3 regions of the Streptomyces sp. NPDC005805 genome follow, and region 3 is predicted to be linked to each of the others. Evidence: riboswitches for the same ligand, from Rfam matches in the RefSeq annotation. Region 3 holds a riboswitch; each other region holds the start of a gene.
The links. Region 3 has a riboswitch for cobalamin ahead of metE (5-methyltetrahydropteroyltriglutamate--homocysteine S-methyltransferase). Riboswitches for the same ligand answer to the same signal wherever they lie in the genome.
Positions count from the first base shown of each region.

Region 1: linked by a shared signal. The riboswitch ahead of ABZ457_RS21780 (CoA-acylating methylmalonate-semialdehyde dehydrogenase) and the one ahead of metE (5-methyltetrahydropteroyltriglutamate--homocysteine S-methyltransferase) in region 3 are both predicted to bind cobalamin.
Region 2: linked by a shared signal. The riboswitch ahead of ABZ457_RS07655 (ABC transporter substrate-binding protein) and the one ahead of metE (5-methyltetrahydropteroyltriglutamate--homocysteine S-methyltransferase) in region 3 are both predicted to bind cobalamin.

Region 1 is NZ_JBEXXN010000042.1:13,648-15,901, forward strand. Features, by position in the region: gene ABZ457_RS21775 (DUF4430 domain-containing protein) at 1-26, opposite strand, end outside; cobalamin riboswitch at 183-256, opposite strand; cobalamin riboswitch at 447-645, shown strand; gene ABZ457_RS21780 (CoA-acylating methylmalonate-semialdehyde dehydrogenase) at 859-2,254, shown strand, end outside.
Region 2 is NZ_JBEXXN010000009.1:30,739-32,992, reverse strand. Features, by position in the region: gene ABZ457_RS07665 (amino acid permease) at 1-386, shown strand, start outside; gene ABZ457_RS07660 (M67 family metallopeptidase) at 477-905, shown strand; cobalamin riboswitch at 997-1,119, shown strand; gene ABZ457_RS07655 (ABC transporter substrate-binding protein) at 1,153-2,145, shown strand.
Region 3 is NZ_JBEXXN010000002.1:230,685-232,938, forward strand. Features, by position in the region: gene ABZ457_RS02640 (3-hydroxybutyryl-CoA dehydrogenase) at 1-194, shown strand, start outside; cobalamin riboswitch at 463-689, shown strand; partial or broken gene metE (5-methyltetrahydropteroyltriglutamate--homocysteine S-methyltransferase) at 822-2,254, shown strand, end outside.

The DNA of each region.
Region 1 (2,254 bases), on a different contig from region 3:
GCGCGGTGGACGGTGGTGCGGTGCATGGACGGCCCTCCTGGGGCGTGGCGGGTCCGCGAACCGCGACGCCCCCGGGACGCACGACGCCCGCACACGCCCATGGGCGTACGGAGGCCGGCGGACCGGGCTCGGGGCTTCGCGCTGCAGACCGTGACAGTGGGAAGCGGTACCGCTCGCACAGCGGGTGCTCCGACTCGCGGCGCACGCGCGCCGCACACGGTTGCAGGTCAGCGCCGGATTCCCACCGGACTTCCCCCGCTTGTGCCAGCCATTCGGTTGTCCGCACCGGGGGACCCGCCCCCGGGGCAGACGCATCGTAGGGCGCGGCTTCGTCGCGCGGCCACCGGTACCGGCCGATCCGCTTGTGGCGGACGGAAGTTGGCGCTCCGGGGGCGGCGGCCCGTGCCCGGCGGGCGGCGGCGGGCGGCGCGGTGGGGTGGACTTAGTAGGACGTCCAACTATATGGTCGCGCCCAAAGGCCCGCGGTGCAGGGAAGCCGGTGTGAATCCGGCGCGGTCCCGCCACTGTGACCGGGGAGTGCGTCCTCCAGCGAGGAAGGCCACCGGCGGAGAGATCCGCCGGGAAGGCCGGAGGGCGTGCGCTGATCCGGGAGTCAGGATACCGGCCGCGGGATGTTCCGTGTTGTCCACGAGGATGGAGCAGACACGCATGGCACCGGTCCGTACCCGTGATCCTGGTGATCCGGCGAGGCACACCCGCGTTCCCGCGCTTTCGTAGCCCCTCGACGGCCCTCCGGCCTCCGCGTCCCACGGTGGTTCCGCGCGCCCGCACCCGACCGGTGCGCCGCGCCGGCCTGCCGTGCCATCCCCGGATCTCACCTGACGAGAGCAGGCTTCCATGGTCCGTGAACTGACACATTTCGTCGGCGGAAAGCGCACGCCCGGCACCTCCGGGCTCTTCGCCGACGTCCATGACCCCAACACCGGCGCCGTCCAGGCGCACGTCCCGCTCGCCGGGGCGGAGGAGACCCGCGCCGCGATCGCCGACGCCGCGGCCGCACAGCCCGAATGGGCCGCGTGGAACCCGCAGCGCCGGGCCCGCGTCCTGATGCGCTTCCTCCAGCTCGTCGAGGGCGAACGGGACGAACTCGCCCGTCTGCTCTCCGCCGAGCACGGCAAGACCGTCCCCGACGCGCACGGCGACCTCCAGCGCGGCCTGGAGGTCGTCGAGTTCGCCGCGGGCATCCCGCACCTCCTCAAGGGCGAGTTCACCGACAACGCCGGCACCGGCATCGACGTGCACTCCCTGCGCAGCCCCCTCGGCGTGGTCGCCGGCATCACCCCGTTCAACTTCCCGGCGATGATCCCCCTCTGGAAGGCCGCCCCCGCGCTCGCCTGCGGGAACGCCTTCGTTCTCAAGCCCTCCGAACGCGACCCCTCCGTGCCGCTGCGGCTCGCCGAACTCTTCGTGGAGGCGGGCCTTCCGCCCGGTGTGCTCAACGTCGTCAACGGCGCGAAGGAGGCCGTGGACACCCTGCTGGAGGACCCCCGCGTGGACGCCGTCGGCTTCGTCGGCTCCACCCCCGTCGCCCAGCACGTCTACGCCACCGCCGCCCGGCACGGCAAGCGCGCCCAGTGCTTCGGCGGCGCCAAGAACCACATGATCGTCATGCCGGACGCCGACCTGGACCAGGCCGTGGACGCCCTCGTCGGCGCGGGCTACGGCTCCGCCGGCGAACGCTGCATGGCCGTCTCCGTCGCCGTCCCGGTGGGCGAGGAGACCGCCGACGCCCTGGTGGCCGCCCTGCGGGAACGCGTCGGCACCCTGCGCATCGGCCGCTCCGACGACCCCGAGGCCGACTTCGGGCCGCTGGTCGGCCGCGACGCCCTGGACCGGGTCCGCCGCTATGTCGACATCGGCGTCACCGAGGGCGCCGAACTCGTCGTCGACGGCCGGGACTTCGTCCTCCCGGGCCACGAGAACGGCTTCTTCGCCGGCGCCTCCCTCTTCGACCGGGTCACCCCCTCGATGCGGATCTACCGCGAGGAGATCTTCGGCCCGGTGCTCTCGGTGGTCCGCGCCGCCGACTACGAGGAGGCCCTGCGCCTGCCCAGCGAGCACCCCTTCGGCAACGGCGTCGCCCTCTTCACCCGCGACGGCGACACCGCCCGCGACTTCACCCGCCGGGTGAACACCGGCATGGTCGGCGTCAACGTGCCCATCCCGGTGCCCGTCGCCTACCACTCCTTCGGCGGCTGGAAGCGGTCCGCCTTCGGCGACCTGGGCCAGCACG
Region 2 (2,254 bases), on a different contig from region 3:
CGGTCTGCCTCATGGGCATCGGCGTGGTCCTCAACTACGTCGTCCCGGAGAAGGCGTTCGGCTATGTGGTCTCCGTCGCCACCGCCGCTGGTATCTGGACCTGGATGATGATCCTCATCAGCCATATCCGCTACCGCTCCGCCGTGGACGCCGGCCGGCTGCGCGCCTCCTCCTTCCCGGCCCCGGGCGGCGCGCTGTTCAGCTGGGTGGCGCTGATCTTCCTGGCCGGCGTGACCTGCATGATCGCCTACGACAAGGACGCCCGCGTCTGCCTGTACGTGGCCGCGTTCTGGGCCGTCTGCCTGGCGGTCGGCTGGCGGGTCCTCAAGAAGGGCGACCCGCAGATCGCCGAGCGCGAGCGCGAGACCTCGTCGATCGGCGGCTGACCCCCGGGGCGCGGCCCGCGTCCCACCGGTCGTCTCAGTGGGCGGTCTCCGGATCTCGGATCCGGAGGCCGCCCGCTTATTCTGTCGCCCATGCTGACCATCACCCGAGCCCTGTTCGACCGGATCGTGGCCCACGCCCGCGAGGACCACCCCGACGAGGCGTGCGGAGTCGTCGCGGGCCCGGAGGGCTCCGGGCGCCCCGAGCGCTTCATCCCCATGCTGAACGCCGCCCGGTCGCCCACGTTCTACGAGTTCGACTCGGCCGACCTCCTCAAGCTCTACCGCGAGATGGACGACAACGACGAGGAGCCGGTGGTCATCTACCACTCCCACACGGCCACCGAGGCGTACCCCTCGCGCACCGACGTCTCCTACGCCAACGAGCCCGGCGCCCACTACGTCCTGGTCTCCACCGCGGACACCGACGACGCGGGCCCCTTCCAGTTCCGCTCGTTCCGCATCGTGGACGGTGTGATCACGGAGGAAGACGTGGAGGTCGTGGACGCGTACCCGGTCTGACGGACTCCGGGACGGCGGGCGGTGGACGGGCCCCGGCCGGGGGCGGTGCCGGGGCGGATCGGGACCGGCGGCATACTGAGCCCGATCATCCGATCAACGACACCAGGGCGGCAGGGTCCAGGAAGCCGGTGCGACACCGGCACGGTCCCGCCACTGTGACCAGGCTCCGCGCCTGGAAGTCAGGAACTGACCTGCCGCCTGCTCCGACCGGCCAGGGGACGTGGACATCCCCGGAGGAGGCCCCGCCATGCCCAGGCACCCGTACGCCCTGACGGCCGCCGCCGTCACCGCCCTGCTGGTCCCGCTGACCGGCTGCGGCGCCGGCACCACCGAGACGAAGCCCGACCGCAAGGCGGCGGCCCCCGGCTTCCCCTACACGGTCTCCAACTGCGGCACCAAGACGACCTTCGACGCCCCGCCGGAGCGCGTCGTCACCATGAACCAGCACGTCACCGAGGTGATGCTCGCCCTCGGGCTGGAGAAGTCCCTGATCGGCACGGCCTATCTGGACGACGCGGTGCTGCCCGCGTACAAGAAGGCGTACGACAGCGTCCCGGTGCTCGCCAAGGAGTACCCCTCCAAGGAGAAGCTCCTCGCCGCGAACCCGGACTTCGTCTACGGCGGTTACGCGAGCGCCTTCGACGCCAAGGACGGGCTCAGCCGCGACGACCTCGCGAAGTCGGGCGTCGACAGCCGCCTCAACATCGAGAGCTGCACCGACCGCCCGGCCACGATGGACGACGTCTACCGCGAGATCGACGAGGTCGGCCGCACCTTCGGGGTCGCGGACCGGGCGAAGACCTGGAACGAGGAGGCCCGGAAGCGGGTCGCCGCGACCGCCGGGAAGCTGAAGGGCACGGAGCCGGTCTCGGTCTTCGTCTACGACAGCGGCGACAAGACGGCGTTCACCGCGGGCGGCAAGGGCATCGGCAACGAGATGATCACCCGGGCCGGCGGGCGGAACGTCTTCGCCGACCTGGACAAGGCCTTCGGCGACGCGAGCTGGGAGCAGGTCGTGGCCCGCAAGCCGGAGGTCGTCGTGATCTACGACTACGGGTCCACGACCGTGGAGCAGAAGAAGAAGCGCCTCCTGGAGGACCCGGCCCTCGCGGACGTCCCGGCGATCCGCAACAAGCGCTTCGCGGTGCTGCCGCTCTCCGACGCGGTCCTCGGCGTCCGCGCGCCGGACGCCGTCGCCCGCCTCGCCGACCAGCTCCACCCGTCCGGCCCGAAGGGCTGACCCGGTGCGCCCTTCCCCGCGCCGCGTCCCTCCACCGGCCGGAGGCCGGGCGGGCTCCTCGGCCCCTGGCGGGGTGACTCCGCCGGACGTCCCGGCAGCCGAGCCGGCC
Region 3 (2,254 bases):
GCGCCCATCCGATGGGGCCGCTGAAACTCGCGGACCTGATCGGGCTCGACACGGTGGCCTCGATCGCGCAATCTCTGTACGACGAGTTCAAGGAGCCCCTGTACGCCCCTCCCCCGCTGCTCCAGCGGATGGTGGAGGCCGGCCTGCTGGGCCGCAAGAGCGGGCGGGGGTTCCACACCTACGACCGGGGGTGACCCCGGGACCTGCGACCGGGGGCGACCCCGGGCGGAAACGGCCGGGGTTGAGGGACCCCGGTGCGAGGCAGCCGGGACCTGAGGGGGTCCGTACGCTGCCGCTGTGGAGGCGGGCGCGGGGCGGTACGAGTGAGCCGCCCCGCGCCCGCCGTGCGTCCCACGCCCGCCGTGCGCGCCGCGCCCGTCGCCCGGCCCGCGGGAGGCCACCGCGTCCCACGCCCGCGTCCGCCACGTGGACGCCCTACCCCGCCGCGAGGCGGCGGCGTCTAGGCTGTTCCGTGCAGCTGGTTCGCCCCGTCAGCCAGGCGGGATGCGTCGCAAGAGGGAACCCGGTGGGAATCCGGGACTGCCCCGCAGCGGTGAGCGGGAACGAACGCCGTCACATGCACTGGGTCCCAGCGGGGGCCCGGGAAGCGACGGCCAGTAGGTGGCCTGACGTACGTCGTCAGGGCGTGCCCGCGAGTCCGAAGACCTGCCACTGCCCGTGCGCGACAGTCGCGCGCGGAGATCTCGGTGACCTCGCGGGTGGGTCGGCGGCAGCGGTGGCACGGTCGTCCGTGCGCCCGCTCCTTCGTGTACCCGTGGCGTGGCCGGGGTTGTTCACACAAACTCGCGAAGGAGAGTTCCGTGACACCGAAGTCCGCAGCCGCGGCAGCAGGCGCCACCGTCTACGGCTACCCCCGCCAGGGGCGGAACCGGGAACTGAAGAAGGCGATCGAGGGGTACTGGAAGGGCCGGGTCACGGCCGGGGCCCTGCACGAGACCGCCGCCGGTCTGCGCCGCACCCACTGGCAGCGGCTCGCCGCCGCCGGCGTCCACGAGGTCCCCACCGGTGACTTCTCCTTCTACGACCACGTCCTGGACACCTCCGTCATGGTCGGCGCGATCCCCGAGCGGCACCGCGCGGCCGTCGCCGCGGACGCCCTGGACGGCTACTTCGCCATGGCCCGCGGGACCCAGCAGGTCGCCCCGCTGGAAATGACCAAGTGGTTCGACACCAACTACCACTATCTGGTGCCCGAGTTGGGCCCGGACACCGTCTTCACGGCCGACTCGGCCAAGCAGGTCGCCGAGCTGACGGAAGCCCTGGCCCTGGGCCTCACGCCCCGCCCGGTGCTCGTCGGCCCCGTCACGTACCTGCTGCTCGCCAAGCCCGCCCCCGGGGTCGCCGCCGACTTCGACCCGCTGACCCTGCTGGACCGGCTGCTGCCGGTGTACGCGGAAGTCCTGGCCGACCTGCGGGCCGCCGGCGCCGAGTGGGTGCAGCTCGACGAGCCCGCCCTGGTGCAGGACCGCACCCCGGCCGAGCTGAACGCCGCCACCCGCGCCTACCGCGACCTCGGCGGGCTCGCGGACCGGCCGAAGCTGCTGGTCGCCTCCTACTTCGACCGGCTCGGCGACGCCCTCCCGGTCCTCGCCAAGGCCCCCGTCGACGGTCTCGCCCTGGACTTCACCGGGCCCGCCGCCGCCAACCTGGACGCCCTCGCCGCCGTCGGCGGACTGCCCGGCAAGCGGCTGGTCGCCGGTGTCGTGGACGGCCGCAACATCTGGATCAACGACCTGGAGAAGTCGCTGACCACCCTCGGCACCCTGCTCGGGCTGGCCGGCCGGGTCGACGTCTCGGCGTCCTGCTCCCTGCTGCACGTCCCGTTCGACGCGGCCGCCGAGCGGGACATCGACCCGCAGGTGCTGCGCTGGCTGGCCTTCGCCGAGCAGAAGACCGCCGAGATCGTCACCCTGGCCACCGGGCTGTCCCGCGGCACCGGCGCGATCGCCGCCGAACTCGCCGCCAACCGGGCCGACCTGGCCTCCCGCGCCGGCTCCCCCATCACCCGGGACCCGGCCGTGCGCGCCCGCGCCGCCGCGATCACCGACGCCGACGGCCGCCGCTCCCAGCCGTACGCCGACCGCACCGCCGCCCAGCGCGCGCACCTCGGCCTGCCGCTGCTGCCGACCACCACCATCGGCTCCTTCCCGCAGACCGCCGAACTGCGCACCGCCCGCGCCGACCTGCGCGCCGGACGGATCGACACCGCCGGGTACGAGGACCGCATCAGGAC